2 regions of the Paenibacillus sp. FSL P2-0173 genome follow, and region 1 is predicted to be linked to the other one. Evidence: predicted binding sites of a transcription regulator. Region 1 holds the regulator's gene; the other holds the start of a gene.

What was found. The regulator NrdR, encoded in region 1, represses ribonucleotide reductase genes. The targets are predictions, from matches to a motif close to AACACNATATATNGTGTT.
Region 2: the regulator NrdR is predicted to act here: its motif matches at 12,367-12,384, upstream of nrdI (class Ib ribonucleoside-diphosphate reductase assembly flavoprotein NrdI).

The regions. Positions count from the first base shown of each region.
Region 1 is NZ_JBBOYK010000002.1:629,085-645,593, forward strand. Features, by position in the region: gene MKX30_RS13140 (DNA alkylation repair protein) at 1-640, shown strand, start outside; gene MKX30_RS13145 (DUF4183 domain-containing protein) at 731-1,141, shown strand; gene MKX30_RS13150 (methyl-accepting chemotaxis protein) at 1,234-2,928, opposite strand; gene MKX30_RS13155 (AraC family transcriptional regulator) at 3,275-5,257, opposite strand; gene lpdA (dihydrolipoyl dehydrogenase) at 5,379-6,764, opposite strand; gene MKX30_RS13165 (TetR/AcrR family transcriptional regulator) at 6,961-7,527, shown strand; gene MKX30_RS13170 (radical SAM/SPASM domain-containing protein) at 7,671-8,549, opposite strand; gene MKX30_RS13175 (helix-turn-helix domain-containing protein) at 8,779-9,534, shown strand; gene MKX30_RS13180 (GNAT family N-acetyltransferase) at 9,552-10,202, shown strand; gene MKX30_RS13185 (alpha/beta hydrolase family protein) at 10,199-11,203, shown strand; tRNA gene MKX30_RS13190 (tRNA-Lys) at 11,348-11,420, opposite strand; tRNA gene MKX30_RS13195 (tRNA-Ala) at 11,433-11,508, opposite strand; gene nrdR (transcriptional regulator NrdR) at 11,639-12,106, opposite strand; gene MKX30_RS13205 (alpha/beta-type small acid-soluble spore protein) at 12,212-12,436, shown strand; gene MKX30_RS13210 (lytic transglycosylase domain-containing protein) at 12,556-13,119, opposite strand; gene coaE (dephospho-CoA kinase) at 13,116-13,712, opposite strand; gene MKX30_RS13220 (MntP/YtaF family protein) at 13,724-14,515, opposite strand; gene mutM (DNA-formamidopyrimidine glycosylase) at 14,627-15,457, opposite strand; gene polA (DNA polymerase I) at 15,529-16,509, opposite strand, start outside.
Region 2 is NZ_JBBOYK010000002.1:437,401-453,909, forward strand. Features, by position in the region: gene MKX30_RS12215 (MFS transporter) at 26-1,231, opposite strand; gene MKX30_RS12220 (ROK family protein) at 1,251-2,312, opposite strand; gene MKX30_RS12225 (helix-turn-helix domain-containing protein) at 2,500-4,806, opposite strand; gene MKX30_RS12230 (beta-mannosidase) at 5,108-7,660, opposite strand; gene MKX30_RS12235 (LacI family DNA-binding transcriptional regulator) at 7,867-8,934, opposite strand; gene MKX30_RS12240 (ABC transporter substrate-binding protein) at 9,215-10,906, shown strand; gene MKX30_RS12245 (GNAT family N-acetyltransferase) at 11,160-11,720, opposite strand; gene MKX30_RS12250 (DUF2500 domain-containing protein) at 11,780-12,142, opposite strand; gene nrdI (class Ib ribonucleoside-diphosphate reductase assembly flavoprotein NrdI) at 12,550-12,909, shown strand; gene nrdE (class 1b ribonucleoside-diphosphate reductase subunit alpha) at 12,896-14,980, shown strand; gene nrdF (class 1b ribonucleoside-diphosphate reductase subunit beta) at 15,200-16,165, shown strand; gene MKX30_RS12270 (MFS transporter) at 16,359-16,509, opposite strand, start outside.

The DNA.
Region 1 (16,509 bases):
CTTCATGACCGAATTGAATCAGCTGAAGGAAAAGAAGATCATGAAAATGATACCTGCAATCGCGCGAGCGTGGCTTCATGTGTTTGAGCAACAAGCGATAGAAGAACGTATTCGCATCTTTGATGCGATGGCCTCCCATCTTTCAGACAGTATTCGCTGCTGGGCTGCCTACATCATCGGGATTGATCCCCGTTTAAGTGTAAAGGAAAAATTGGCTGGCATTCGCCCCTTTACAGCCGATTCCCATTTCGGAGTACGTGAAATAGCCTGGATGGCCGTGAGAGAATCCATATCCTTGCAACTGCTTGAAGGGCTTGCCCTGTTAGACAGTTGGGTGCGAGATGAGGATGCTAACATACGTCGTTTTGCCATTGAATTAACCCGACCGCAAGGCGTTTGGGCCAAGCACATCCCTGAACTAAAAGAACATCCCGAGCTGGCTCTTCCTCTCTTGGAGGCTGTTCAGTCCGATCCGGCCAAATATGTCCAGGACTCCGTTGGTAATTGGTTGAATGACGCCAGCAAAACCAACCCAGAATGGGTTTTTCAAGTTTGTAATGCATGGCTGATGATTTCGGATACCAAAGAAACGAAGCGAATAGTAACCCGGGCCCAAAGAAGCTTGAACAAAGAGAAATAATTGGAAGACTCCTCCCCCATCCAATCCATATCTAGAATATTCACATAAACTATAATATTTATCTGGAATATTAGGAATGGAGGAATTCCTATGTCTATTATTCGAATCTATCTGGAAGCAGACAGTATCGTATCTGGAAACATTGCTATTACAACAAGTATCAATGTCACTCCAGTGGTTAATCGTTACACAGCTATTGTCGTGCTTGGTAATATATTAGGTGGAGTGACCACTATCCCGGCACAAAATTTCACAAATGATAGTGGTACTTCAGTCGCGGCAAACAGTCTTGTTGTTCCGACCAGTAGCGGATACTACAATGTATTTGTAAATGGGACGTTGCAGCGAGGCGGCTTAACAACGCTTTCTGCTACAAATCTAATTATAAATACAGGCCTGATTGTTGGTGCAACAGTAGTCGTTGAGGTTGTTAATTTCAACTCTAGTGCTTCCTCAACCTCTGTCAACAATGTCACAGTAACGACTACCATAAGCGACTGAGTGAATGCCTTCGTAAAATTACTATAAAAAACCGCCAAACACAGGGTTTATCCTCGTCTTTAGCGGTTTATTTCTCTTTGAACCTCGAATATTTAAATCTTGAAGTTCTCTACAAGCACCTGAAGCTTCTCGGCCAGTGATGAGAGGAGCGCTGCGGAGGATTCCACTTCTTGCATGGCAGCAAGCTGTTGCTCCGAAGAGGCGGACAGGGACTCTGCCCCTTTAACCGTATGGTTAGAGACCATTACGGTATTCTGAATGGCTTCAACGAGCTCTTCAGAGATCAGCGCCAGATCCCGAACTGTGGCTGATATTTGCTCGCTTTGGGAAGACATGTCGGAGATGGAGACTTCAATCTCGGAGAAGGAGCGCCCGGCTGATATGATCAACTCCTTGCCCTGCATCATTTCGTTCGTGGAACGCTTCATAGTTTCTCCTGCCTTGTCCATTTGGGCGATAATCAGACTGATCAGTTCGCTGATTTGTGTGGCAGAATTGGCAGAACGTTCGGCCAATTTGCGGACAGAGCCAGCGACAACGGCAAAGCCCTGACCTTCTTCTCCGGCGCGCGCAGCTTCTATCGCTGCATTCAAAGACAGCAAGTTGGTCTCCTCGGCGATGCTGGCAATGGTGCCGACAATGTTCTCAATCTCCTTGGAGTGGCTGCCAAGCGTATGAATAATGCTTGAGAGATCGCCGATGCTTTCGCTGACAACTCCCATTTGGGAGGTGGTGGAATCCATTGATTCCCGGCCAAGGCGTGCTTTCTGGACATTATCCGCGGCCTTGTTCATTGCGATGTCCGCATTGCCAGCAATATCGCTGATGAAGCGGGACATATCCTGAATAGCTTTATAGCTTCCTTCCAGGTTTTGCAGTTGGGTATGCGCCCCATCTGCCAACTCAATCGTAACATTCACGCTATGCTCTCCAGCACGGTTCGTTGCCTGTGCGCTGGCAGACAGCTCTTGAGAGGAAGAAGCGACCAGCATAGAGGTGTCATTGACCTGAGTAATCAGGTTGCGCAGGTTCATTGTCATATCGTTGAAGTCGCGGGCCAGCGTCCCGATTTCATCCTTGTTTTTGAAGAGAAGCGGTTCATGGGTAAGGTCGCCCTTGGTAATGGTGTTCACAGAGGCTGACAGCTTGGTAAGCGGACTTACCATATGGCGAATCAACAGGTAAACAACAAGGATAGCCACGATGAAAATGGAGCCGCCAATAATAAAGGGCTGAACAATAATATCCAACGTCCGTTCCTGAATTAACGAGCCGTCAAAATTGATGGCCATCAGTGCAACAATGGGCTTGGTGGGATCATGGTCCTGATAAATGGGGCCGTATCCAGTTTTGAGCGAGGTTCCTTCATATGTATAAACCTTGGAATATGCTGAATGTTTCATGGTAGTTATCATTTCTTTGTCTTCGTCTGTAAAGTAGAAAGAATCGCCAGCTTGATAGCCTCTTTGCTTAAAGTTGGCATCGGCGGCCAAAATTTTTCCATCCAAAGAGATAATAAAAGCCTCCTTAAAAATAGGCTTATGGGCTACAATCCAGCCGATCCGGTCTTCAATGGCAGCAAGTTTGCTGTTATCTCCACTGACCAAAGCCGATATATCCGCAGGATCTATAAGGCCAGTCGTAATATTGGCGCAACCCACCAGCTCGATTCCAGCAGCTTCATCCACTTGATGGTAAGCGGTACGATATCCGAAGTATCCAATGGAGGAGCCTACGAGAAGCAATATGATGAGCATCATCCAAGTTAATTTTGTTGCCAGCTTCATTATTTGAACCACCAATCCTGACTCTAATAAATTTTTGTGACAATCCGTTTTCACTGCTACGATTATAGCCTATCAACACTTACTATAATATGGCATTCCAGTGTCGGAAGATGTCGTTTTTTGTGAGAATAGTCACTGTTTTTTGTAAACGAGGATGTTGCAGCGAACGGCAGTCATTAATGGCGTGGTGACGACTACAATAAGCGACTGAGGTGAGTGCCTCTGTTGAATTACGACAAAAAAACTGCTAAACACAGAGGTTTACCCTCGTTTTAGCAGTTTTTTTGTCTATGAATCAAGTGTTTCATCGGTAACGTATTTTCGATTTTTATAGCTGTATTCAGCTTTATTTCTTGTGGGCTAATAAGAGATTAACTATGGTATCCAATTGAAGCTCCAATGAATAAGGATCTTCCATCACAAACTCATCCCCTTTATCGCTAAATGAACCGTACATATAAACCTGTCCTTTTTTTACAGCCGGAAGGCCTTTCCATAGCTCACTATGCAGAATCTGATTAGCCCCTTCATCTTCTGAACCGTATACAAAGATGTGATCTCCCATATACTCGGGTAAAACTTCAAGCGAAATATTTTCAAATCCTTCTTTCATGTTCAATGCCTTTTTGGTAGGTGGCAGCTTTAGCATCTGATAAATGGTCGGACTTCCGTAATTGCCGCCTTTTGCTGCCAAAACATATATCGATTTATTGGCGACTTGTACAATTGAAACCGTCTCTCCGTCTTTAACGATACCTTGAATTTTCGTTCTGGCCTCTGCAGCTTTCTTCTCATATTCAGTAATCCACTGCTCGGCTTCTTTCTGCTTGCCAAAGATTTCGCTAATTCTGCGGAATTTATCCAGCGGTCCCGCTGTAGATTCGCCTTCCCAATACGGCAGGAACACAGTCGTTCCTACCTTTTGGTAGCTGTCGATGTTCTTTTCGATTGAACCGATAATTAAATCCGGTTGCAGAACGGTCAGTTCCTCCAAATCCATAGGAAATTCACCGAGATCCTTGATTCCGGCCAATTTCTCTTTGGGATATCCCGATTGATCAATCCAAGCCTCATTCAGCATAAAGCTTCTGACCCCCACCGGAATAATCCCCAGCTTCAAAAGATGACCCATATACTGATCCGATGCCACTCGTTTCGGGTTTGCAGGTACTTCCACATCGCCTTTTAATGTCTTAACCGTTCTTGTCTGTGCTTGCACTGCCGCTTGTCCATCGCTGTTGGATGATGTCGCTGTATGATTAGCCTTCGTTTGCGAGCTTCCATTTGTATTCGTCGGAGCCGAGCAAGCTCCCAGCATCAATGATAAACACAGCATAATCATCATGGCCGTTATTTTGACTCTTCCGTGCATAAACAAATCTCCTTCCGCGTTATACCGATATTGATAATCAATATCAGTATAACGTGCGAAAGATGTCCGCTGAAGGGCATATTTAAGCATCGTTTGGGGCATATCCTGATCTTGCTTCTGAGCATGATGCTCCCGTTCCTTTTTGAATCGTACGGGAGATAGTCCCTTATATTTCTTGAAGCTGCGACTTAAAGAATGGGCATCTGGATATCCCACACGCTCTGCGATCTCCTGCAAAGTGGCGTCTGTCTGCATTAGCAGTTCTGCCGCTCGATCTGCTCTTACTTGGCCCAAGTAATGAATCGGACTGGTATGCATTTTATTTTTGAACAACCTGGATAAATGTCCAATACTGCATTCTAGCTCCTCTGCAATGGACTCAAGTGCCATAGGCCGACTAAAATGCTCACGAATATAGGCTACAGCCTGCGATACCAGGTCGGGCTTAAGAGGCTCAATGCCCTGCCGATACAACTGCTGCATCAACTCATATACAAATTGTTGAAATAAGGCTTTGACATGCAGTTTGCCAAGTCCGGAATCTTCACGCCATTCTTGCTCCAACAGCTTCACTTTATCGTACAGGGGCAGTGGGTAATGAGGTGCGAAAGCATACTGGTTCTGAAAAGGATTTTCCTTTTCCAGCAATTGTGCAATCTCTTTGCGGCTAGGCAGGGCCAACGTTGCCTTGTACAAAATGATGTAATATTCAAGCACCTCTTCCGCCAGGATACTCAGGCACATTCCTTTTCCGCCATGCAGTACATGGAAACGCTCTACCCTGTGAATACTGTTATCCAACCGTACCCGTGCGTTTCCACGAACGGTATACAAGAACGCACTGGCAGGAAGTCGATAGGTTCGTAGCTCCTCCACTTCTTCGATCTTCTTATGACGAACATCCATCACCTGTATAAAAACATGATTCCACAGCAAAATGTGATCATTCAACTTCATTGCTTTTGTTCAGCCCCCGATCCAAACCATCCACGTACCTGCTCAAACTCATATTCAAACTATAATATATTATAGTTGATAATTATTCTCACAGGCAATGAAGTGATTTCATACGGAGCCTCTACTTTGGACGGTCCATTTTTCTGACCGCATTCTCCGCAGCCTCCATGATTACTTCTCCCAATGTAGGATGGGGATGAATGGTTAGAGCTAAGTCTTCTACGGTTGCTCCCATCTCGATAGCCAGAGCAAGCTCGGAAATGAGTGTTGAAGCTTCGACGCCGACGATTTGCGCCCCCAGTACGATCCCCGACCCCTGCTTTGCTACGATTTTGATGTACCCCTCTGCTGCCCTTAGCGCCAATGCTCTGCCGTTAATTGCAAAGGAAGCTCTGCCAATGACAATCGGTAAGGCTTTTTCCTTTGCTTCTGTTTCACTTAGGCCAACACTAGCCAGCTCTGGTTCAGAAAAGACAACCAGCGGCATGGCTTTATAATCCACTTTAGCAGCTTGACCTGCAATCGCTTCTGCCGCAATCTTCGCTTCATAGGAAGCCTTATGGGCAAGGGCTGGACCCTCCGTAATATCTCCAATGGCAAAAATATGCGGAATAGCCGTTCTACACTGCTCGTCTGTCTCGATCAACCCCCTGCTCGTCAGTGGCAAGCCAATGTGCTCCAATCCTAATCTGCCATCCGTATTCGGTTTTCTGCCTACAGTAACTAATACAAACTCAGCGGTGACATGATGCTGCTCTTGATCTTTTGAATAATGCAGCGTAATAGTATCCGTATTATGCACGACTTTTTCGGCTATCGCCCCAGTTACGATGCTTGCACCATCTGTTTTCAATTGCTTAACAACAGGGGCCACAAGGTCCGTCTCAAATCCCGGCAGCACCCGTTCCCCTCCCTCCAGAATCATTACCTTTGTTCCAAATTTGGCATACATTTGTCCAAGCTCAACGCCAATATATCCACCACCTATCACGATCAGGCTGGACGGAACCGCTGGAAGCGAAAGCGCCTCTGTAGAGGACAAAATACGTCCGCCAAACGGAAATGCTTTCAGCTCGATTGGACGGGAGCCGGTTGCCAATATGGCATACTTAAAGGATATCGTTTGTTCCGCTCCATTTTGATTGATGATGGCTGTATGCCCATCAACCAAACTCGCCTCCCCTTCCAGAATGCTCACACCTGCCGTTTTCATTAAAAAGCCAACTCCGCCTGCCTGCTTATTCACAATCCCCTGTTTGAAAGCCTGAGCATTCACGAATGACATCGCTGCATCTGCCTGATTTACCTGCCTGAGTATCTCATAGCGATGTGCTTCGGCAATCAAAGCTTTGGATGGAATGCAGCCCACATTCGTGCACACTCCACCTAGCTGACTGCGTTCAACAATCGCCGTTTTCATTCCAAGCTGAGAAGAACGCAATGCTGCCACATAACCTCCTGGCCCTGATCCAATGACCAGTGTTTCTACAGATTCAAGCTTGCTCATAACTAATACCTCCTGTTAAAATGGCATGATTTAAAATATGATGATTATAATATATTATAGTCATCATATTTTAAAAGCGTCAATAGTCTTGATCAGCCTTTCTGAAGTTGTCGTTATAGGAAGACAAATTGACACGTTTTATTATGATGATTATAATATTTTGAAGTTAGCATTATAAACCCGTGGAGTGATTACAATGCCTTATCCAAAAGGCCATAAGATGAAAGTGCGGAGTAAGATCGTTGAAAGTGCTGCCCAAGCTTTCCGTGCCAACGGTATTCAAGATGTAAGTGTGCCCTTTATTATGAAAGGGGCAGGATTAACTCACGGCGGGTTTTATTCACACTTTGATAACAAAGAACAGCTAGTCGCCGAAGCCTGTCGCTATGCCGTCAGTGATACCCTCGCACTGCTTCAGGAGGCCGTTGACCAAGAAAAGCAAGATCCTAAAATTAATGTTGTCATCGATTACTATTTAAGCACCCATCACCGTGATCGAACAGAAATAGGCTGTATTATTCCTGCCCTTTCCGTAGAAATAGCCCGTTCTTCCGAAGAAATCCGGCAGATATTCACGCAGGAGTTGGAAAGAATGATTACGTTTATCTCCAATTTGGGGGGAATGGATCAGTCCAAGGGCAGTGCATTGTTCAGTAGTATGGTTGGTTCTCTTGTGCTTGCACGTTCTGTTAATGATCCTAAACTGAGTGACAGCCTTCTCTCGGCAGGCAAACAGTATGCCAAAGCGCTGGTTAATAGTTGAATGTAAGTATGTTTTACGTATGCAAAAAATCCGCTAAACACCAAGAAATCCTTGATGTTTAGCGGATTTTTCCTAAGAATCTAAACTCAAAACGGAGGTAACGATTTGTCAGAGATTCGAAGTCTCCACCTGCCAAATCTCCGTTATGTTCCAAATCGTTTGCGGTACCCGCATTTTCGGCATAACTCTTCTACCGCTTCTCTCTTAGAGAACCCGAAGTACAGACGGTTTGCACGCTCCCCTTCCACAATGTCGGAAAAAGATTGTTCATGCACGTTACCTAAATTTATGACACCTTCTCCATCCAGACAGCAAGGGACCACCGTTCCATCCACCAATACCGCCGCTTGGCTACGGAGTGCATGGCAAAAGCCTTTTCCGTCATCTTCCGGGGCGCTGAGGCTCGGCCATTCAAATTCATGGTCTTGATTCAAATAAACGTTTGGTGCGATTTTGACCCCACTGCCCGGTATCACCTTTTCCTCAATCCGATAGTCCAGTCCAAATTCTTGCTCCAGTCGTTCAAGTGTTTCCCGGTTGCGCTGACGCTGCACATTAGTCAAATTATCTTCAGTCAAGTTCCAGAGACGGAACGAAATAATGACATTGTGTTTCACCGCTTCTCTTACAAACGTGAAAATATTACCCAAATACCCTTCTCGATCCACGGAGCCTTCATGCCCGTCAAAACTGTGGAGAGAGAAGTTCATCTGACGCAGCGCTGGTTGCCCAAGCAGCTTATGTCCGGTCTTCGGCAGCAAGGTACCATTGGTGGTTATATTGACCTTCAAGCCTTTCTCATGAGCACTTTCCAGCAAAAGATCAATTTTCGGATGGAGCAACGGCTCTCCTTTTACATGCAAATAGATGTAATCCGTATGTGGTTTGACCTGATCAAGCACATTTCGAAAGACTTCCGGATCAATAAATTTTTTGACACGCTGTGTTTGAGGACAAAAACTGCATGCGAGATTGCAAATGCTCGTTATCTCAATGTATACCTTTTTAAAAGTTTTCAACATGATTTCCCCATTCTAACCTTCATCCGGAGCATCTTGTTTATGCTCACTAATCTTATGATTATAACGGGTTATCACCGACAGGTAAACTCTCCAGTCTCCCCCTTGGTGTGGGCATCAAATGCTCGACACATACGCCTATCCAAGATTTGATTTGATATTTTCTATTGACCCTAGGTCTGACCTAAGGTTTATAGTGGAGTTATTCAACTATCAGTAAGGAGTCCTGTCATTGAAAGAACACATTACGATCAGCCAGCTTGCTCAGCTCATGAATGTATCTGTACATCAACTGCGTTATTTTGAAGAAAAGGGAGTCCTGTATCCATCACATACAGAAGAAAATCAATATCGAATGTACGGGCTTCATGAGATTTATCAGCTTTCGCATATTTTATTATTACGCAAATTAAATGTCCCTGTCGATCAGATTCAAGAATGTATGACTTCCTATGCTGCCGATGACTATAACCAGCTTTTAGAGCATTCGTTGCAGAAGGTACAGGCCGAAATAGCTAACTTGAAGATGCATGAACAGTTTATTCACAAAGTGTTAGAAGAACATAATAATCGGACCCAGCAGGACGATGAGTATCAGGTCAAACGATTAGGTCCCCGTCATTTAAAGCTATGGTTTGCATTGGAGAATGGTCAAGAGCTCACTGCCGGTAACCTATTTGAACACCGCCCTGCCCCACCTCGATTATTTGAAAATGACCTGCATTACTTGTCTGATGCTGGACAGGCGAAGCTATGTTATGAAACGGCGGATGTGGCTGACTATATTCTGGAAGAGGGCAACTATCTTTATAAGCATCTTTCCGTCATTGAAGAACCAGAGATTGATTATGAAATTAAACAAATGGAACGATATGTAGCTCATCACCAATATAACTGCCAAAGCAAGATTGTTCTAGTAGAAAAATCTTATCTTTCGATGTTCGACAACAACAAGCTGCAATACGAAATTCAGGTTAAAGTAGAATAAATCTTGGAGGGCGTTAAATGAGTGCAAAATCCTTTGACATTGTTGCATACCAGAAACAAGACCATGAAGCTGTTTGCAGTCTTTTAGTCGAATCGTTTAAAGCAAAATTCCAATCTCTTGTTACACTGGAGGAGCAAGATATACAGAAGTTGTTAATGCAGGTTTGGGTTCAAAATCCTTATTCTTCATCTATGAAACAATTTGTAGCCAAAGAGAACGAAGATGTTGTCGGTGTTCTTTCCCTCAAATGGAAGGCCCCCTCCTCTTCACTTCCTGAAACAAATCCCATTTCTTTAGCTCCGCTCCTAAAACAGTTTGGTTGCTTCAATGTATTTAAATTTTTGACAGGTATGCATGCGCTGGAGTATACCCCCGCTGCAAATGAGTGTTACATTGATCATTTGGCGATTCGTTCAAGTCATCGTAACCAGGGAATAGGACGCCGTCTTCTAGCTTTCGCACAGCAATTTACGGTTGAATCTGGGTTTCATGCATTGACGCTTCATGTAGCGCATAAGAACCAAGGGGCTATCCGTTTGTATCACAAACTGGCGTTTGAAGTAGAACAATCCAAGTATAATGGGTTACGGCATTTTTGGTTCAAGGAGCCTGTATGGTATCTGATGAGTTGGAAAGAGAACCTGCATTCGAGGAGAGAGCATCGTTGAAAAAAACATTCAAGCTTACTTTTGGTATTGCGGCAGCTCTGGCTGTTGCCTTGATACTAATTGTTCTATATCAAAATTCCTACAAGATGACAGAAGAAAAAATACAAATTAAGACACCTAAAGGGCTGTTAACAGGTACATTAGCTTTGCCTAAGAACTACTCGGGAAAGGTTGGATTGGTTGTTTTTGTCCATGGGGATGGTCCTATTAATGACACATATGATGATGGATACAAACCACTGTGGGAAAAGTTCGCTTCCAAGGGTTATGCCTCCCTGTCACTGAATAAGCCCGGTATTAACAGCGCTCCTGGCAATTGGCTCGACCAAAGCATGGAGGACCGCGCACAGGAGATCCGATATGCAATAGACTGGGCAAGAAGCTTACCGATGATTGATAAGCAAAAAATCGGCCTATGGGGAGCCAGTCAAGCAGGATGGGTCATTCCGAAGATCGTTAAAGAGGAGCATGATATTGCATTCAGCATCCTTGTATCGCCTGCCGTGAACTGGATTTCCCAAGGACAATTTAATACCAGAAAAGAAATGGAACAAGAAGGAGCTACTCCGCAAGAAATTCAAAAGACATTGAACTACGATCAAGAAGTTCTACAGTTACTGAAAAAACATGCTTCTTATGAAGAATATCTAGGCATAGCCGATCCTGACGATATGATTTCCAAAGAAAGATGGAGCTTTATAGGCAAAAATTTTCTGTCTGATTCCACCGAAGAATTAAGTCACTTCCATTCTCCTGTACTCTTGGTTCTGGCTGGCAAAGATATTAATGTTGATGTAAAGGGTACCGAGCGAGTCTATCGCCAGAAAATACCTCCAGAACTGCTGTCCGTGATTCATTTACCTGAAGCCGACCATTCCATGATGGATGAAAAAATCGCGCGTTCAAAATCTCTAACTTTCTTAACAGCCGTATTCGCCCCAAGAAAATTGGTGAATGGTGAGTATCTCAAATCCCTTTCCGATTATGTCAGTCAGCGTTAAACAATGATGTTCTTTTTTGCCATACTTCTTTTGATATGCTAATGAAAAAATGCTAATGAAAACCCCATAACTGTTCTCGGTTAGACTGGGAATAGATCTATAAACAACAAAAAAACGGCATCTCTGCCGTTTTTTCTAAAAGGATGGACTCTCAGGGACTCGAACCCTGGACCAATTGATTAAGAGTCAACTGCTCTACCAACTGAGCTAAGAGTCCATAATAAAAGTTTGGTGGAGCCTAGGGGGATCGAACCCCTGACCTCATCGCTGCCAGCGATGCGCTCTCCCAGCTGAGCTAAGGCCCCATCATAAGTAAGTTAATCAACGTTTCAAGCGACTTCTATATCATATAAAATTTTTATTCCTGTGTCAATACTTTTATAAAAAAAATATAATCATCTTCCCACCTTGACCCAAGAAAGATACAGTCAGCGATCAGTCGCTGGCTGTATCTTTGGATAACAATGTTTTCAGTTCCTTCATAAACATATTGATGTCTTTAAACTGACGATAGACGGACGCAAAACGTACGTAGGCGACTTCATCCACTGGGTAAAGCTGTTCCATGACCAGCTCCCCGATCTGCTGACTATCGACTTCTGTGGCTGCTGTGTTGCGGATAGCGTTCTCCACCTGGGATACGATCATATCCAATTGCTCGACGGATACTGGGCGCTTCTCACAGGCTCGAATGAGACCGCGCAGCATTTTATCACGACTAAACTCTTCACGGCTGCCGTCTTTTTTGATGACCATGAGTGGGGTTTCCTCCACCATTTCAAAGGTGGTAAAACGCCTGGCACACTGCTCACATTCACGGCGGCGACGGATGGACTTGTTATCATTCGCAGGTCGCGAATCCAACACTTTCGTGCCATTGTAGGCACAATACGGACATTTCATAATCTCACCACTTTCTTTTTCCAATAAATTCCCGAAGATTTTTAGTAATAATTTTGTCAAAACGGATCATAATATGTTTACCACATCGCGAGGAGGTGAACAACAATGGCACAAGGAAACAATGGCAACTCCAACAATCTGGTAGTCAGCAGATCCTCCGGCGCTCTGGAGCAAATGAAATATGAGATCGCTCAAGAGCTGGGTATCAGCATTCCTCAAGATGGATACCAAGGTAACATGACTTCCTATGAGAACGGTTCGATCGGGGGCTACATCACAAAACGCCTCGTAACGATCGCCGAACAACAATTGGCAGGTCAATACCAATAATCGCGGTAATAATGCAGAAATAACAAGAAAAAGTGTATGGACGGGCTGCTAAAAACAGCCTGTCCTGCGCTTTTTTTCATTTTAAAGCGAAAAGGCTCATCATGTCATTAACTTGTCTTTTAAAAATCATTATAAATTTTCGTGTATTGCCTGTAGTAATAAATGACCCGCTGTACATAATGTCGTGTCTCACCAAAAGGGATTTGCTTAATGGACTCTTCTTTTCCATCCCACACTCCCTTATCGAGCCACTCTTGAACTTTACCCGGCCCTGCATTGTAAGCAGCTACGATTGCTACAGGATTATCCTGAAACTTCATGGATAGGTTATGCAAATACCAGGTTCCCAGCTCTATATTGGTACCAGGCTCGTGCTTGACACTGTCTAGCGGAACCTTTTGAATCTGGGCGCTGTCCATAATCCAATTTGCTGTATTCGGCATAATCTGCATCAACCCCAGTGCACCCTTATGCGATTGCTTACTGGTTTTAAAATTGGTTTCTACGCGGATAATAGACGCCACCAAAAATGGGTCCACTTCATACGTTTGTGAATACTGCCGAATCTCATCCTTATATTGAATCGGATAGAACCAGGACATCCAATTTGAATTGAGGAACAGAATCAGGATAAACCCGACAAACAAAGTGAGCAGGACTCTTTTCTTTCGCAAAATATTCATGCAAGTCCCTTCCGCTGCCAAAATTGATCAATTTGTCGTTTCGTCTCAGACTGTGTTCCGCTATTATCGATAACGATATCGGCCAAGTTTTTCTTTTGTTCAATATCCATTTGTGCGGACAGCCGAAGTCCAGCTTGTTCCTCCGTCAGACCGTCTCTGAGCATCAGACGCTGGAGCTGAATATCACGTGGTACGTACACAACCATAATTTCCTCGTACAAGCTCTCCAGCCCGGACTCGTACATTAACGGGATATCTGCCAAAACAAGCTTGTCCGGCTGTTCCCGTTCATATGCTTCCATACGCAGTCGCATTTCCTCACGAATAGCAGGATGTGTAATATCGTTAAGTGCCTGCCGCTGGGCAGGGTCTCCGAATACAATCTCACCCAGTTTTTTGCGGTGCAGGGTTCCGTCACTGTTCACTATAGCTTGTCCAAAATGCTGTATGACCGCCGCCAGCACCGGATGCCCCGGAAGCATCACTTCCCGGGCAATGGCATCTGCGTCGATCAGCAGCGCACCTTTGGCGACCAAAAGAGCCGACACGGTGCTTTTTCCGGTAGCAATACCTCCGGTTAATCCGATATTCATGCTCTTTCACCTCATAACAGCTTCAATATGCCCATCATAATCAGTAATAATGCCGGCAATACACCCAGCGCCTTCATAAATCGAAATGCTGATAGAAAGAAGCCTGCCTTCATCCCTGCAATCAAAAATGTTCCACTGAATAACGTAATAGCCAGCGCAGTAGACAGTGGCTGAAAACCAAGCATAGCTGCCCCTAATCCCGCTCCGAACGCATCGACCGATAATGCAATACCCAGCCAAACCGCTTCGGTAGCAGATATACTGCCAGAACGGTCCATATCCGCAGCAGACGGGCTTCGAAGAATCCGAATAACAAGTCCCCATTTGCGGAACTCCAGAGAAAATAGCGTTCGCTCCTGCTGCTCTACAGAAGCTTCTGCCGACAGATCTTTTCTTGAGCTAAGGAAAGACTCTGTATCAGTATCCTCTATACTCTTCTTCTCTCCAAGAACAGATCTGCTCACTGGATCAGTCTGTTCTGTAAGAAGCAGCCCCCGAGAGGCCTCCGCTGAATCCTCTAGCGAATCCTCTTTGCGGTGCAGAGCTTGAAACAAAGAGTAACAGCCGATACAGATCAGGATGACAGCGCCGAAAACGGTCGTATATACAGGAGACAGGACACGAGATAGTAATGCGCCCAATTGCATGGATATGCCAATCACCAAACCTGAACATACGGAGATGATAGCAATCGACAACAGTGGAATTTTCATTTTGCGCAGACCATATGTAACACCGACTCCGAAACTGTCCAAACTTAGCGCAAATGCCAGTAACAGCAGGGCTCCCCAATGATTAGCCACTCCAATTCCCTCCCATTGCGAAGGCAGGGCCTTATAACAACCGAAACCCTCCGCAGTATTGGTACTTGGAACAATATATGAGAGGGATGGGCTTGGGGTGACTGTGCCTGTTTAGCGCAGAGGCTGGCAGACCGGACAATGATGTGTGCCACGTCCGGCTACGACAGATTTTTCGATCAATGTGCCACAGTTAATGCAAGGCTTCGCGTTACGTCCATAGATTTGCAATTGATGCTGGAAGTCGCCCGTTTTGCCCTGTCCATTAACGAACGATTTAATGGACGAGCCTCCAACCTGAATCGACGCACCCAGCGTGGAGACAATAGCTTCATGCAAGACATGAAATTGGCTATCCGTTAGGCTTTTGGCTGGCTGTGCTGGATGAATCCCCGCCTTAAACAACGATTCATCTACATAAATATTCCCAATGCCCACCACATATGACTGGTTTAACAGCGCTGCCTTGATCGAAGTCGAACGAGTTCCAACAGCGACACGCAGCATTTCGGGTGTAAAGGCCTCGTCCATCGGTTCCAAACCAAGCTTGTTCAGCGGCTTTTCCAGCAAATCCTGTCCTGCCGGAAATAAGTGCATCGTGCCAAACTGGCGCACATCCTGATAACGCAGCTCCGTACCATCTTTAAAATGAAAGATGACATGGGTATGCTTTTCCACAGGATCATGTTGCGAATACAATCCATATCGCCCTTCCATTCGAAGATGGGAGACCAACACCAGCCCGTCCAGCAAAATCCGCAGAAACTTTCCGCGTCTCTCCACCCCTGTAATCCGGTGATCGGCCAATTCCATCGCAAAAGCATGGATATCATCGGGCCGTTGAATGATCCGCGGTAAATTCACGGTGACATGATCTATATGTTTATCAACGATAAGCTCGTTTAGCGTTCGTTTAATTGTTTCTACTTCCGGTAATTCCGGCATGATGTCTTCACCTCACCCTATATTATAACGGAAGCAGCGTCAAATTGGGACTATCTACTCATTGAAATATCTTACTTGGCCTCATACCAATTGCTGCCATAGCTTACTTCGGCTTTGAGCGGCACAGCCAGCTTTAATGCAGCTTCCATGGTAGCCGGGACAAGCTCTTTCATCGTTTCCATTTCCTCAGGCGGAACCTCGAACACAAGCTCATCATGTACTTGGAGCAGCATTCTGCTGCGAAGATTACGTTCACGTAGCGCCTTATCCATCTGTACCATTGCCAACTTGATAATATCGGCAGCGGTACCTTGAATCGGCGTATTCATCGCTGTACGCTCAGCGAATGAACGCAGGTTGAAATTGCTGGCGTTAATCTCCGGCAAATAGCGTCTGCGTTCCAACAGCGTTTTTACGTAGCCGTCCCGCTTCGCATCCTTCACAATATCATCCATGTAACGGCGAACGCCTTGGAACACATCAAAATACTGGTCGATAAAGCGAGCCGCTTCCTTCCGCGTAATATTCAAATTTTGTGACAGACCATAATCACTGATTCCATAGACAATCCCAAAGTTGACTGCCTTCGCAGAACGCCGCATGTTGGAGTCCACATCTTCCGCTGCTACACCAAACACATCGGATGCGGTCTTGGTATGGATGTCCATATCGTGGACAAAGGCTTCCTTCAAACGTTCATCATCCGAAATATCAGCTAGCACCCGCAGCTCAATCTGTGAGTAGTCTGCCGCCAAAATAGACCAGCCCGGTTCGGACGGAACAAACACTTTGCGGATTTTGCGACCCTCTTCAAGACGAATCGGAATGTTTTGCAAATTCGGAAATTGACTGCTCAAGCGTCCAGTTGCTGCAACCGTCTGCCGGAAATACGTATGCACCTTACCTGTTTTCTCCGAAATTTCTTTCAGCAATCCTTCGACATACGTCGATTGGAGTTTGGCAATAGTGCGGTACTGCAAAATATTTTGCACAATATCATGATAGGGGGCCAGCTTTTCCAATACCTCCGCATCGGTCGAGTGCCCCGTTTT
Region 2 (16,509 bases), 190 kb from region 1:
CAATGAAATACTAACGTCACTACTCCTACTGTGAAGTCTCTGAAGGGAGGCTCATGGATAGCTTGCGTACCTTCCCTGTTTTCCCATCCTTACGGCTACGTGATACATAAACCATCATTAATGCCCCCAAGGTTGCGCTGATCAGACACGCCAGGTTCATTAATTGCGGCCCTCCAGCGTGAAGAAGAAAGCCATTTAACAAATTACCTACAATCCCTGCCAGCCCGGCAAATACCATATTGAACACGCTTTGTCCGGTCGCTTGCATATCCTTTTCAGTTACATGTGAAACATACTCGACCGCTGCGATGTAGAAAAAACCAAATGACAATCCGTGCAGCACCTGCACAGCAATCATAACGGTAGGGTCGGGAAAAGCTAATTGAATTCCCCATCGAATCATATAAGCGACTGCTCCTAGCAAAAGAGTTCTCTCTAACCCAATCTTTCGAATCACTCGTGAAGCGAGCAGCATGGAGGGGACATTCGTAATGGACGCAATCAGCAGAGCAACCCCGACCAAATTCGTAAGTCCTCCCGACATCTTAAAGGCCAATACGAAATAGGTGTTGAATGCGGTTAACGTCTGATTTACTAAAAAACTGCCCCCCAAAAATATTAAAAATGTCCTGTTGCGTATCAATTGACCAATGCCGTCCGAAAACGATTTGCGCAGCACGAGATCTTCCTCCGTATTTTTCGGCAACGCCAGCGCCGTCAGGGCCGCAAGACTGTTCAGCACCAAAAAAGGTACCCACATCATAGTCACAGATAACAGCGATACAAATAGCCCCCCGGCGTAACCGCCCACCGCATTGCCTATACTTGCCATAAATCGTATACTGCCATAGGTCGTTCCTGCCTTCTTGGCCGCCACAATCGCATAGGAATCCGCAATCGGCGCCTGCGTTGCCGTAAATATTGCCATAGTGGAATACACAAGCGCCATCAGAACAAAACGCTCCGACTGATAACATACAGCCATAATCCCCGGAACCGCTACACTCAAAATGAGCACCAGCCGCATTTGACGATATTGATCCACAATAATTCCCCATATCGGCTGAACCAAAATGGATACCAGCGTACCAATCGCCATCAGAACACCGACACTGCTGCTCGTCAATCCATTCTGAACCAGCAGTAGTGTCAAATATGGATTAAACATGCCCCCTGCCAAGCCAATAAACAAATAGAAGCTTCGTAGCTTCAGCATTTGTGAGCCTACCATCTGGAAACCTCCCTGTTGTTTAGCGTACCGAGCTGCCCAGAATCGTAGCCAACGCTCCGATGGCCCCGGCTTCATTCCCCAGACCAGCAGGTACAATAGTACAAGGAATATCCGTCCATAAGGCTACTCTTTGCCGAATTTCATCCAAATAATACGTGTTACCTTCTGCTACACCGCCACCTACAACGATCATTTCCGGGTTCAGCAGGCTGATCACATTCGTCAAAGCCATCGCCATATGCACTAGCGCAGGCTCCAAAATCATCTGTGCTTCTACATCCCCTTCGGACGCCGCTTGCAATACATGTCTCGCCCCTACCTCGTCCCTGTTTCCTCCTGCTAGCCGGATCATGTGTGTACCTGGTATGCCAGAGGCGAGTGCTGATTTTACACTGCGCGTTATCGCCGTCCCCGATGTTAAAGATTCGAACACACCGAACTCATCCGTCCCCTTCTGTTTTGCTGCTTGCCGTGCCTGTTCCTCGCCTGCAATCCAATAAGCCATTTCACCTGCTCCGCCTGCGGCTCCCTTATACATCTCTCCATTTAAAATAAGGCCACAACCGATACCTGTTCCCACCGTTATCATCATCACATGCCGTAATCCCCGAGCTACCCCTAACCATTGTTCTCCCAAAGCAGCCATATTCACATCATTATCCAGCACCAAGCGACCACTGTATCGGTGTGCAACGATAGATCGTATACTTTCATGCGCATTACCGCCATGCGTACTGTCGCCATGTATACGATCTTGAACACTCCATGGAATTGCCGGGGCGTGGGTAATCGTTCCGCTATCGTTATCTACCACACCGGGGAAACCGATACCTATGCCTTTTAACTGTGCCAGCGACAAGCCTTCCTGCTTTAGACAATGTTCCAGCTCCTCGAATAGACTCTCAAAGAAAAAATGGGCATCCTTCGTATGAACCGTCGGAAATTTATGCCTCACCACTACTTGCTGTTCCGCTGTGCCGATACAGATCAGCGTCTTCGTCCCGCCAACATCAATGCCTGCGGCCCAGCCGGAAGCCTTCGGCTCATCCCTGTGTTGCTTTTGTACATACATGTCCGCCATAGCCATCCTCCGTCATTCCGGTTCGCCATCATGCCTGCCAATACATCGGCTGTTGACGCCCTGTAGGTTCAAGATATGGACATAAGTATCGCATTTGAACACCTGTGCCGCAATAAACTAAATTCCGCCCCATAAACTGACGCGCTTTACTCCCCCTTTTAATGAAAAAAACAAAAAAGGCGAGCGCCTATAGCGCTCCCCCTGTTAATGAATCCTCCGGTTTTAATCTCAGCTTGCGATAATCTCCCGGCGTTACGCCGACTACCCGCTTAAATACCCGCCCAAAGGTAATCGAATTGGCATAACCAACCTGAGTCGCAATATGCTGAACCGTTTCGGTCGTATTACACAGCATTTGCTGGGCATGATTCATACGGAGTCGAGTCAAAAAATCGACGAATTTCATATCAAATTCTGTTTTAAACAGATGACTGGCATATTTAGGTGACACATCAAAACGTTCACTCAAATGATTTAACGATAAATCCGGATTCGTATAGTGCTCTTCAATATATTGCTTCATCTCGCTAACCATGGCCCGGTAGCTTTTGGTTTCACTGGCGGCAACATAAGTCCGATACACAGTGGTCATGTGCTCCAACATCAGCGTATGCATCACAGCCAATGAAGAAGCAGACTCGACCTCAGATTTCCATCGTTCTGCTTCCGGCCCGTTAAAATAACGATCCAGTGCCCCCGATACATCCTTCATCTCACGCATTTCTCGTTCCAGCAGTTCTTGCAGCCACTGCATTACCGTTAAAATATCTCCATCCTTCAGCTTGTCTGTTTCCATCGCCCCAAATAGTCCTTCCAGCTGTACACGCCAATCGTGGCTGGCTAGCCGAAAAGAACGAATTGTCTCCGAAATCAGCGGCAAATAGGAGTATAATGGAATGTCATCGGCCTGCGGAACCTGTTCACTGGTTACAATATCACGCACTCCAAGCGTTAACCGGTACCGCAGAGCAGAAATGGCGGACCGATAGGAATCCTGAACATGCGCCAACTCATGAATCTGACCGCCTATCCCAATCGTGAGCTGTACACCCAGATGCCCATGCAGCCACTCACAGCCTGTTTGTGCCATTTCTTGCAGCTTCACACCCAGTAAGCCTTCCCCATCATCTACCTCTTTCCGCAATAAAATGGAAATTCTTTTACGACTCATCCATTCTGCCCAGCCCTGCCATCCATAGGTAGCTGCTAGTTCCTGTACCACACCAAGCAACGACAGGCTTAAACGCTGATCTTCGCCCCCATGATCCTCTAAACGTCTGCTACCGTCTGCTGTCTGTGGCAGATCCAGATCGTGCAACTCTACCACCATGACAGCATAAACCAGAGTAACACCTCTCTTCCCGCCATCCGCAAAAGGAGAAAGATCATTCAGCCGAAGCTCTACCGTTTCGGTGCCTGTACCTTCCATAAGATCAAGGAACAGCTGCCGCCGCCGAATGAGTATATTCGCATGCTCCTGCTGTTCATAATCAATCGTTTGCCGAATCAGACTTTGCAACGCATGATCAATCATCCACAGCTCGTCCTTGTTGTTTTCCTCACCCGGACGGCTGGGCAGTTGTTGAATACGCTGCATCATCAGCTGAATTGGCCTGTAATTTCTGCGGGTCACATAAATAATGTAGATCACCGCTAATATAACAACAGCCAATCCAACTACAATCCAGACGTAAGAGATAACAGACACCCACTCGAACAACTGTCCGGCACGAATACCACTTTCAAAACTCCATCCCAGCCGGGGGGACATCAGATGAGTCAGTTGCTGCCCGTCCTCTGCTTTTACAGCATCTTTTGTACCGGATGCAGCTGGATAAATGGTTTGACCGCTAGCATCATTAATCACCAGATAGGAAACTGTCGGATTCGTCATTTGACCAATCATTTGCTGCAACGGATACACACCGATATTGATTACCAGCAGCCCTTGTCCTCCAAAAGGCAACGGGAGGCGCTTATGCATCGAAATTACACGTTCTGACGTATGTGTTCCCGGCTCCGTCCATTCCCGCACAGGTGACCACTGCCGATCCTCCGACCGAAGAGCCTGCTCAATATACGGATAATCACCGAATGTCGAAGCATCCTGAAGTCCACTTCTCGTTAACACCGTGTGATCCTTCGTTCGATAAATATAAACGGAATGTACCAGTTCATGATTATCCTTAAGCGCGCGTAGGCTTCCAACCAGCCCATACAGCATCGTGCTGCCACTTTGCGCCTGCCCATTCAGAAAAGAACTGTAGCTCTTGTTCGTCTCCGCCTCGCTTAATACGTCCATTTCTACCTTTGTCAGCGACTTCTCCACACTGTCCATCACAAATCCGGTTGTAATCCGATTCGCCTTTCCAGTTTCATTGCGCGATATTTCGTTTACAATCAGGAAGGATAAAAAAATGAGGATCGACACCGTTAACATAAAAATCGGGAAATAGGAAAAAAGCAATCTCCTGTACCAGCTCTTTCGCATCATGTCCTCTCCCCCTGCCGCCTAATGCTTTCATGACCCTCTCTATAGGGCTTCGCTCAACACTAAGCATACTCGCGATGTCAGTTTTAATGCGGCTTTGATTATACTTTGAACCTATTCTACCAAAATTAGATGCTAAATAGATAGATTTCTTACAAATGATCTGTTATCACTTAAGTCGAAAACCCTCTTTTGTTATGTATATTAACATTATGAAAACGCTCTACATATCATAAAATAAATTTATATTATAAAAAAAGCTTATCCATCATCTACTTAAAGACGGATAAGCTTTTACTTCTGTCTAACCTTGTATCCAATTGACCAATGAATGTACTGTCAATGTACCCGGCGCAGCTGCCTCAAATACTGAGGCACCGTTGCGCAAAGCCAAAAATTCCACTGTTTTTGGAATACCAGGAGCCAGATCCAGATGGTTGTCGCTGAAAATACCTTCCTGCTCTGCCGATAGCCACACGTGTCTAGCAAGTATATCCGAACACAGCATGAATCTGCTGCCCCCGCTTCCCTGAATCTCTGTCACTTCAATTTTCGCCTGCGGTAAATCCATCTCTTTTGTGTCTGCAAAATAAATTTCACCAGAGGCCACCTGTTCACCATTCTGCGTCAGACGCGCGACCAGCATATGCTCCGCCCGCTTCAGGCCACTCAGCCATTTGTCGATAGGCAGTATATGTACAATTCCTGCACCGCCTGCTGGTTGATTTACCTTAACGTTTTCTTCACGAATAGCCTGGCTGCTACGGATATGCAAAAGCGTCAGCCGCAGCGTTCCTGATATCGGCTCTAGTGTATCGTTGACCAGATGCAGGGCCTTATTCCCCTGTCCTGTATCTGTTGCACTCAACAGCACATCGGCAAAGCTGCGCTTAGCCGTATATTGGAGCGCTTTCCAACGACCAAAATAGTCCATACTCGACCAGGAGGCAACGGGCCAGCAGTCATTCATTTGCCAGTATAATGTTCCCATGCAATAAGGCTTGTGACGACGATGCGCCTCTATAGCTACTTTCATTGCTTCTGCCTGTAAAATTTGGCTCATGGGAAGAAAACTTGTAAAATCCTTTGGCTCTCGCATGTACCGCTCCATATATTCTTTAATCAGACGATTGCCTGCGCTGTTCTTCTGATGTGCCAGCATCACCGCAGATTCCAGCTCCAAATCCTTTTCTTCCGCATAAGTACGAACGGACTTGTATTCTGGAAAGGACTGAAAACCATATTCACTCATAAAACGACCCACATGGACATGGTAATTCTCAAACGGCTCAGACGCGTGCCATACACCCCAATAATGAATATCACCTGCAGCTGAAGACCGATGGGCATGCTGGTTCCGATCTCTCGTCAGGTCAATCAGTGGGGAGGAGGGCCAATATGCTGTCTGCGCAGACCAAGTGTGTACCGCCTCCGGTAGAATCCGATGAAAGAGCGTTTCATAATCATCCCACAGGCGCTCCCGTTGCTCAGGTGTGTAGTCCTTTTTCCACCCCCAGCCTCCGTTCTCTTCATAATGCGCCCATGCAGAATCGATCTCATTGTTGCCGCACCATAAGGCAATGCAGGGATGATGACGCAGCCGCTTGATATTGTCCTCGGCTTCCTGTGCCACATTGTCCATAAAATCCTCATCCCCTGGGTACATGCTGCAGGCGAACATAAAATCTTGCCACACGAGCAAACCGTATTCATCACAAAGCTCATAAAATACGTCTTGTTCATAAATACCGCCACCCCACACCCGCAACATATTCATATTCGAGGCTGCTGCACTGGCAATTTCATACCGATATCGTTCCATCGTAACTTCAGTGACAAAGCTGTCATTCGGAATATGGTTAGCCCCTTTTGCAAACACTGGAATTCCGTTCAGCTCAAAATAAAAGCTCTCTCCTGCTGCATCCCGTTCACGTACAAGACGGATGGAACGCAGCCCCGTTTTTACTGATTTTTCCGCGATTACAGCTCCTTGTTCTTGTTCCACCAATTCGGCCACAAACGTATATAGATGCGGCTCCCCCAGCCCACGGCACCACCACAGCTTCGGCTTCTTCATCTCCAGCTCCAGCTCCACCGTCTGCTTCCCCTTCAGCAGCCGAACTGGCTTGGACCACACCTTCCCGTCAGCGGAAATACGCAACTCGGCATCTCTAATCTCATCTGCATTTTCGATCTCTACCACTGCCATGAGTTTAGCCCCTACCGAGTTCACCTCGTCCTGTCGAATAAACAAGTCTCTCACGATCAGACCAGACCACGCTTCGATCCGGACCTCTCTCCAGATACCGCTCGTCACCAGCCTCGGTCCCCAATCCCAACCATAGTGGTAGGGAGCCTTACGTGCGAAAACGCTTACCTTTTTGTCGGACAAACCACCTATCTCGGACTGATCATTGGGTGCAGGGAGTCCATAACCTAAGCTTTCCAGCTTGGGTACATCTTCAGCAATCGGAGAACGAAAACTGATTTCCAGCCGATTTCCCCCTTGCTGAACAAATGCCTTCACATCTTGTCTCCATACCTGAAACATATTATTGGCTGACAAGACAGATTGACCATTCACTTTTACATCCGCGTATGTGTCCAGACCTTCCAACACCAACTCTACACATTGACATTGAAGCTGATCTGCATTTATCTCAAAATGGGCTTCATATACCCAATCCTGCTTATCAATCCACTGTACCTCCATCTCGTTCATACCGATAAACGGATCAGGAATTTTGCCATGTCGTAAAAGATCGGTATGCACACAACCCGGCACTTTCGCGCTGAGCCACTCATCACTTTGTGCTTCCCTAAACCTCCAGCCATCCAACCCTATCACATTAACCATCGTCACAAGCCTCCCTATAAGCATGATTGGGAACATCTGGATTCATCAGTAACATAACAAAAATAACATTAAGCTAACAAAGTAGTCAATTGTTTTTTGGAACAAATGACAAAATACAAAATAAAAGTCGCCCTCTGCCCCTAAACAGGCTAAAAGCGACCTCCTTCGTCTCCACGGTGTATGGTGTCATAACACGTACCTGGACATTAACTATATGTGATTGTGCTGATGGAACGCTCACGGTCATCATTTTCCCGACTGATCCGGGGTGCATGAACTTCCCGTACGAATAGCTCAGCATGTAGCAATTTTTTCTCGACAGGCGAGTCCGGGTTCGTTATGCGCCACAACAACTGGTCCACTGCACGCATTCCCAGCAATTCCTTATCCACTCTCACCGTGGCATAAATCGGCATTTGTTCATTCGTATCGTCAAACCCGGTCACTCCGCAACGCCTCGGAACGTCAATCCCCTTTTCTTTCAGCACATCCACGACTTGCGCAGCAGTCACATCATTAGCACATACAAAAACCTCAGGCAGTTCGTCCTCAGACAACTTGTCCATTTCCTCAGCAAGCGCCTGCGCTCCTCCGTGAAGAAGGGCTTTATTCTGCCGCAATTCTACTCCGCTCATTTCCAGTGTGGAACGACAAGCTTCCCAGCGTTCGTAGAAACTGTGAGCGTCATCAATATGACCCACAAACTGAAAGCGGGTATAGCCCCTGCACAGCAAGTCCTTCATTAATTCACTCATGCATGTGCGATTATCTGTAAACACCGTATCACTTAAAAATGCAGAATCCCAATGATCTACCATAACGACCGGAATACCCATCCGATAAATGTTCAGCAACAACGAAGTTGAAATCGTTCCTACTGTGATAATCCCTTTAATCGCCTCCGGGTTCAGTAGAGAAAACGTATCTTCAGTCGAGGGCTCCGTTAACGTGATCATATCCATACCCTTACGGTTCAGACGCTCGGAAATCCCTTCAAATACAGGCCCCCAGTACCTGGATTCCCTGTTCTGGTACCTAATATTCGGAAATAACACTAGCACGGTACCCGACCATTCTCTGGGATCTGTGTCCCGAGGCTCTACCCCTGTCATTTTGGGATGACTGCGAAAATAGCCCATCTGGGCAGCAAGCTTGACCAGAACCGCCCTTGTCTCTTCACTTACACCGGGTTTGCCTGACAGTGCACGCGAAACAGCGAACTTTGAAACGCCCGCCGCATCCGCAATTTCTTGCAACGTTACTTTTCCACGCATCTTCTCACCCAACCCTATTCGGAATCTTTTTCTACCTTAGCCTTTCTAATACACGGGTGTACCTATAAACTGGTACCATCGTAGCATACTTTGTTTTAGATCATCAAATGATAGATTTGTACAATTCCACACCCTCCACCAAAATATGTTTGCTTAATAAAAAAACAAACCGCATAACAAATAATCATAAATAACTTGACGTGAGGTTTTTTATTTCCTACAATTTACTATTGAAAGCACTTACATTGTGTAAATCATACTTATTAAGGGGGATTTGCAAATGTTCATGAACAGGTCGGTACGTCAGAGCTCCATCCTGCTCCTGTCTTTGCTGCTGCTCGTTACAACGGGCTGTGCGAACGGAACAAGCAGTAAGGCAGAAAAGGAAGATCCTAATGACACCAGCCCTATTACATTTACTTTCTTTGGCGGTGATTCCAGCTCTAACTGGAACAACATGAAGGATGCTGTCGGGCAGGAAATTATCAAGAAAACGGGCGTTACGCTAAATGCTGAACATGCTGTCAATGGCCGAGGCGAGGAAAAGTTTGCTTTAATGGCAGCGAGCGGAGAGTATCCAGATCTCGTGTACCCCAAATCAGACATTGGCAAGCTGGTCGATGCCGGAGCACTCATTGACCTAACCGACCTCATTGACAAATACGGCCCTAACATTAAGAAAGTGTATGGAGACTATTTTAATCGTATTAAATATAGTAGTGAAGATCCAGCCATCTACACGATCCCGACTAATTTGGGTGTGGATCACATCGCGTTTGATGCACAAGCCGGCTTCGAAATCCAGCATCAGGCACTTAAGAAGCTTGGATATCCTAAAATCCGCACCGTTCAAGATTTTGAAAAAGCACTTAAAGATTATGTCGCCAAATACCCTACTACCAATGGCCAGCGAACCATCCCCCTATCACTTGATGCCGAAGACTGGAAAATTCAAATTACAGTGACTAACCCGGCTGTTACTGCTACAGGTGGACCCGACGATGGCGAATATTATATTGATCCTAAAACACACAAAGCCATTCTTCACTACAAGCGCCCAGAAGAACGTGAATATTTCCGTTGGTTGAACCATATGTACAATGAAGGACTGTTGGATAAGGATACTTTTGTGCAAAAAAGTGATCAGTATAAGTCCAAAATCGCCGCAGGCCGTGTCATCGGACTCATTGATCAGGAATGGAACTATCAAGATGCCGAAAATGCGCTCAAGGCAGCAGGTAAGGATGAATTCACTTACGCCCATTTTCCAGTCACTTTAAATGAGAAATACGAGGATCATTCCCTCCAGCCCATTGGCTTCGATACCGCATCCGGGATCGGAATTACAACCTCATGTGAAAATCCAGTGCGAGCTATCAAGTTTCTGGATTTTCTGGCCTCCGACGAAGGACAAATTTTACGCAATTGGGGAATTGAAGGCCAGCATTACAACGTAGAGAACGGCAAACGAGTCATTCCGGCGGATGTGCAACAACGTAAAAACACCGATAATGCTTCTTTTAGCAGAGAGTCAGGTATCGGTTTGTACTGGATATGGGGGCCACATTACGGCGATAGCGTAAAGGACCCTTCTGGCAACTATTACACAACCAATTATCCGGAGATGATTACCGAAAATTATAGTCAAGCCGAAAAAGAGTCCCTTCAGGCATACAAAGCCCAGACGTGGAAAGACCTGTTCCCGAACGAAAAGGATTTTCCGGTAAAAGAGTGGGGGGCTGCCTACAACATGCCTGTTCCGACCAATACAAATTACAATGTTATTTATCAGAAGTCGCAGGACATTGTACGCAAACGGATTCCTGAGGCCGTACTCGCCAAGCCAGATCAGTTCGACGCTGTGTATGACCGCATGCTCCAAGAGCTGGATCAGGCGGGTGTGCCAAAAGCTGAAGAAATCTACACTGGCCTAATCCAAAATCGCCTGAAACTGTGGTACGGCGAAAAATAGGGTTTGTCTTTTAATGAAATATTATAGGGCTGACAGACAATACTGTTCAGCCCTTCTACATACTTATCTGCAATAGCCCCTGTGGGTACCTCAAACAAAAAAATACTTACAAAGAATACAACTAGTAAGAAGTTTGCACTCTGCAAAGAAAGTCCTTTAGCTAATAGAAAAAGGATGAGCGTAGTCCCCGTGATTTCACTCATAAAAAATTGAAGAAAGCTGACGGAGTAAAATAGCTTATGTGGTTGCACTCTTAGGATTCCGTCGATTGCTCTGCAGCCTCATATTCACTTCGCAAAATCCCCATCTGAATAATGTCATAGTGTTGCCCTTCCCTGAATAGCTTTTCCCGTAGCCGCCCTTCCTCCTTGAAGCCGCATGCCAAATAGCAACGGTGTGCACGTTCATTGAACGCATAGACCTCCAACTCCAGCCGATGCAGGTTCAGCGTATGAAATGCAAATTTTTGTAACAGCCGGATCGCTTCCCGTCCGTAGCCTTTGCCCAGGTCACCGTCACGCCCGATCACAACACCAAGGGTGGCGTGCCGATTTACCCAGTTGATTTTGAATAAATCCAGTTGTCCGATATAGTCCAGTGTGTCTTTATGCGCAATGACAAAACCTTTGATCTCGGGGTTGCCGTCAATCATCATCTGCACAAAGGATTCGCTATTCACCTGTGAATGCGGGTAGATAAACACGTCGCTTAAACCACGTGTGATTTCCGGGTCATTGACCCATTTTCGGATAGCTGGTACATCTTCTTGACGGTATTCTCTCAATACAATTCGTTTTCCAATGATATGCGGCATCGTAATCTTCCCTCCAATTATGTATTTGTTTTGGCAATACTAACTCCCCGCCAACACCTTTATGCTTCCATTACTCTTACAAACTCCAGAAAACGTGTACCTTTATAATGAAGCTTCCCACGATCCCCGATCACAATCATACCAAAGTCCGTATCCTTCACCTCCAGCTCCATACGCTCACCCCCGTCAAACTCAAAGGTGATATAATAATATGTCGAAGCTGAAAAATCGCCTGATCCCCCACGCACTCTCGTCCGTTTATCCACAACCTTACATGAACGTTGTATCCGTTCGGCTGCTTGATTGGACAGGCCCGCTCCTATCGTTTTGACAATTCCCATAATCATTACAATAGCAATGAGTCCAAATACGATAAAAAAGATCATATTAAACGATTGAAATTCCATAAAATCATTTCCCATCTGCTTCATCCTTTCTACAGTAAAATGTAAATTTTCCATTCTATTGCCCATTGACAAATCGTACATCTTCACCCTCAAAAACTCCAATACTTTTTTAACATACTTACGAAAAAAAAGTTCTTTCGCTCTTTTCCGTACCCCGCTTGGACTTATACCCGATCTGGGTCCGCTGATCCCCTCTAGACCGATTGACAAAACTATATATAGATATAAAATAGAGAATGTACTCTAAATATAGTGTAAAAAACGTATTTATGCCCGATATCTTGAAGATACAGGTATGAAAATACATGTAAATATAGAGTCAAAAATTTTAAATGGCACAGCCAGCAAGGGTTTCCAGCTATGATGGATCTCGGGCAATGCCGTTTTCTTTTTTCGTTAATTGTTTAAGGAGGTTGCATACCATGCTGATTGCATATGATTCCAAGACCGGCAATGTAAAAAGATTTATAAACAAGCTCAAGCTTCCAGCGGTTCAGATTGAGGAGCAAATGACTATAGAAGAACCTTACGTACTTATTACATATACAACCGGGTTTGGGCAGATACCTGAGAGGGTATCTTCCTTTTTGAAAAAAAATGCACAAAACCTTGTTGGTGTAGCTGCAAGCGGCAACCGTAACTGGGGTGAGAAATTTGCCAAAAGTGCGGATTTGATTTCCGACCACTATAATGTCCCCGTAATTAGTAAATTTGAATTATCTGGAACGTTCGGAGATGTAGAACGTTTTAAACAGGAGGTGAGCCGAGTTGCGGCATATTGAATTGAACAACATGTTGATGAAACGCGATACAGACGGCTTTTTCCAATTGGAAAAGGACCAAGAGGCTGTAGCGGAATTTATGAAGGAAGTTCAGGAACGGAGTTTGAAGTTTGCTGACACAGCCGCTCAAGTGCTGTATATGATTGAGAATGATTATTACGAAAATTTCTATAACAGCTACACGGCTGACGAAATTAATGATATTTTCCATATCACTCATAGCTATAATTTTAAATTTCCTTCCTATATGGCAGCATCCAAGTTTTATACCGACTATGCAATGAAGAGTAACGACCGTAAAGTCTATCTGGAACATTACCCTGACCGGGTTGCTGCTGTCGCGCTGCATTTAGGACGCGGTAACGCCGATACGGCACGCCTGTTGTCCCGCTCGATGATGGAGCAACGTCTCCAGCCAGCGACACCAACCTTCCTAAATGCAGGCAAAAGTCGTCGTGGGGAATTGGTATCCTGCTTCCTGCTCGAAATGGACGACTCCCTGAACTCAATCAACTATGTGCTGAACACTTGCATGCAGTTGTCCAAAATTGGCGGCGGTGTTGCCGTTAACCTGTCGAAGCTGCGGGCACGCGGTGAAGCGATTAAGGGTGTAGAAGGCGCAGCAAAAGGCATTATGCCTGTGCTGAAGCTGATGGAAGACGGCTTCTCCTACGCAGATCAAATGGGACAACGTAAAGGTTCTGGCGCAGCCTATTACAACATTTTCGGATGGGACGTGCTTGAGTTCCTGGATAGCAAAAAAATCAATGCTGACGAAAGAGTACGTCTCAAGACACTTTCTATTGGATTGCTGGTGCCAAACCGCTTTTACAAGCTGGCTCAAGATAATGAACCGCTGCATGTATTTGCTCCTTACAGTGTGTTCAAAGCCTATGGAACGCATCTGGACGACATGGATTTGGATGAAATGTACGACACGCTGCTTGCTGACGATCGGGTGAAGAAAAAAATAGCGATGAGCGCACGTGACATGCTGACGAAAATTGCCATGATTCAGTTGGAGTCTGGTTATCCATATATCATGAACAAAAGTAACGCGAACCAGGCACATGCTCTTAAAAACGTGGGTCAAGTCAAGATGTCGAACCTATGCACGGAAATCTTCCAGTTGCAGGAAACTTCCGAAATTACAGATTACGGACAACAGGATACTATCCGCCGGGACGTGAGCTGTAATCTGGCTTCTCTGAACATTGTAAATGTGATGGAACATGGTAAAATTCGCGAATCTGTTCATGAGGGTATGATCGCGCTCACTTCAGTCAGCGATATGACCCAAGTAGCTAATGCACCAGGTGTTGCGAAAGCGAACCGTGAAATGCACTCCGTCGGTCTGGGTGTTATGAATCTGCACGGCTACTTTGCCAAAAACAAAATTGCGTATGAAAGCAATGAAGCAAAAGACTTTGTCCGTACCTTCTTCATGACGATGAACTATCATTCCATCGAAAAGAGTATGGAAATCGCGAAAGTAGCTGGACAAAGCTTTTATGGATTTGAGGAATCGGATTATGCGACAGGCGTATATTTTGACCGATACCTGAACACAGATTATCGTCCGACAACTGCACGTGTGCAAGAACTGTTCAAAGGCATCTATGTTCCGACTTCAGCGGACTGGGACAAATTAAAAGCAGATGTGATGAAAAATGGCCTGTACCACGCCTATCGTATGGCAATTGCGCCGACTGCTAGCATTTCGTACATTCAAAATGCAACATCCAGCGTCATGCCGATTGTTGAGCAGATTGAAACCCGTACCTATGCCAATTCGACGACCTACTATCCAATGCCTTATTTGCAAAAGGATAACGTGTTCTTCTATAAATCCGCTTATCAAATGGATCAGTTCAAAGTGCTTGATCTGATTGCAGAAATCCAGCCGCACGTGGACCAAGGAATTTCGACCGTGCTTCATGTGAACAGTGACGTGACTACGCGTCAGTTAGCACGTTGTTATCTGTACGCCGCACACAAAGGACTTAAATCGTTATACTACACACGCACCAAAAAGCTGTCTGTGGAAGAGTGCCTCACCTGCTCCATCTAAAGCATAAATGGTAACAAGCTGTAGTATAAAAATTAGATTTTGAATAGATATGGATGCTTTGCATTAGAAGCTGTATCCAGCGTGTGGTTCAGACCTTTACGGGACTGGACAAGACCCTCGCGGATACAGCTTCCGTATGTCAAGCATACGATGATTCGCCTGCACTATTTCAATATGTGTTTCCAGGGAATCTCGCAAGCTGAAGGGAGAATGCTAACAATGACAGGTATACAAGCTGTAAACTGGAATCGCTCGGACGATGATTTCACACTGATGTTCTGGAACCAGAACATTATGCAATTTTGGACGGATGATGAAATCCCGTTGTCTGACGATAAAATGTCCTGGGTAACCCTCAGTGATATCGAAAAAGAAGCCTACATGAAGGTGCTGGGCGGATTGACGCTACTGGATACCATTCAAGGCGGCGTGGGTATGCCGCAAATTATGGAGCATGTGGACGGACTGCAACGCAAAGCCGTACTAAGCTTTATGGCGATGATGGAACAAATTCATGCCAAGTCGTACAGTAGCATCTTTACAACGCTAGCTTCCACGGAAGAAATTGACGGTGTGTTCCGCTGGGTGGAAGAAAATCCACATCTCCAAACCAAGGCAGAAACCATTCGTCAGTATTATATGAATATCCACACACCCAAAGACCTGTATCTCGCTATGGCAGCGTCGGTGCTGTTAGAAAGCTATTTATTTTATAGCGGCTTCTTCTACCCTCTTTATTTGGCGGGCCAGGGCAAGCTGACATGCAGTGGAGAAATTATCGATTTGATCCTGCGGGATGAAAGTATTCACGGTGTGTACGTAGGTGTACTGGCACAGGAGATTTATGCAGAATTGGCCGAGGAAGAACAACGTGATCTTTACCAGACGCTGGTAGGCTTGCTCCGCTACTTGCACAATAACGAGGAACAATACACCGAGCAAATTTACACTCCTATTGGACTCGTAGACGATGTGAAAGTCTTTTTGCGCTACAACGCCAACAAGGCCATGATGAACTTGGGCTTTGATCCACTGTTTGAAGAAGAAGAAGTTAATCCCATTGTATTCAACGGTATCAGCACCCACACTAAGCAGCATGATTTCTTTTCTAAAAAAGGAAACGGCTATGTGCGGGCGATGAATGTAGAGCCGCTGACAGATGATGATTTTAATTTTGGCGTATAAGTACAAATACGTGAAATTAATTTAGCAAGGTGATACTATGAAGAGCCATCCGCATGCGGATGGCTCAGACTGTAAACAAAGTAGATAGTTTACATATTTCAGGATTTTGCAAAATTCGATTCCAGTCGCTCCGAAGTGCAAGATATAGACGAACTAAACCATTTCGATCTATATCTTGTTCATTGGAAGTCGCTTATGGGATTTTTGCAAAATCCTCATTTACTTGCGTTCGCTTATATAAAACTGGTATTGCCGCTGCTATAAGGATCATACCCATAAAAGCGGGTGCGGCATTACCAAGTGACACATAGATTTGACCTCCAATGATAGGCCCAATCATTCTT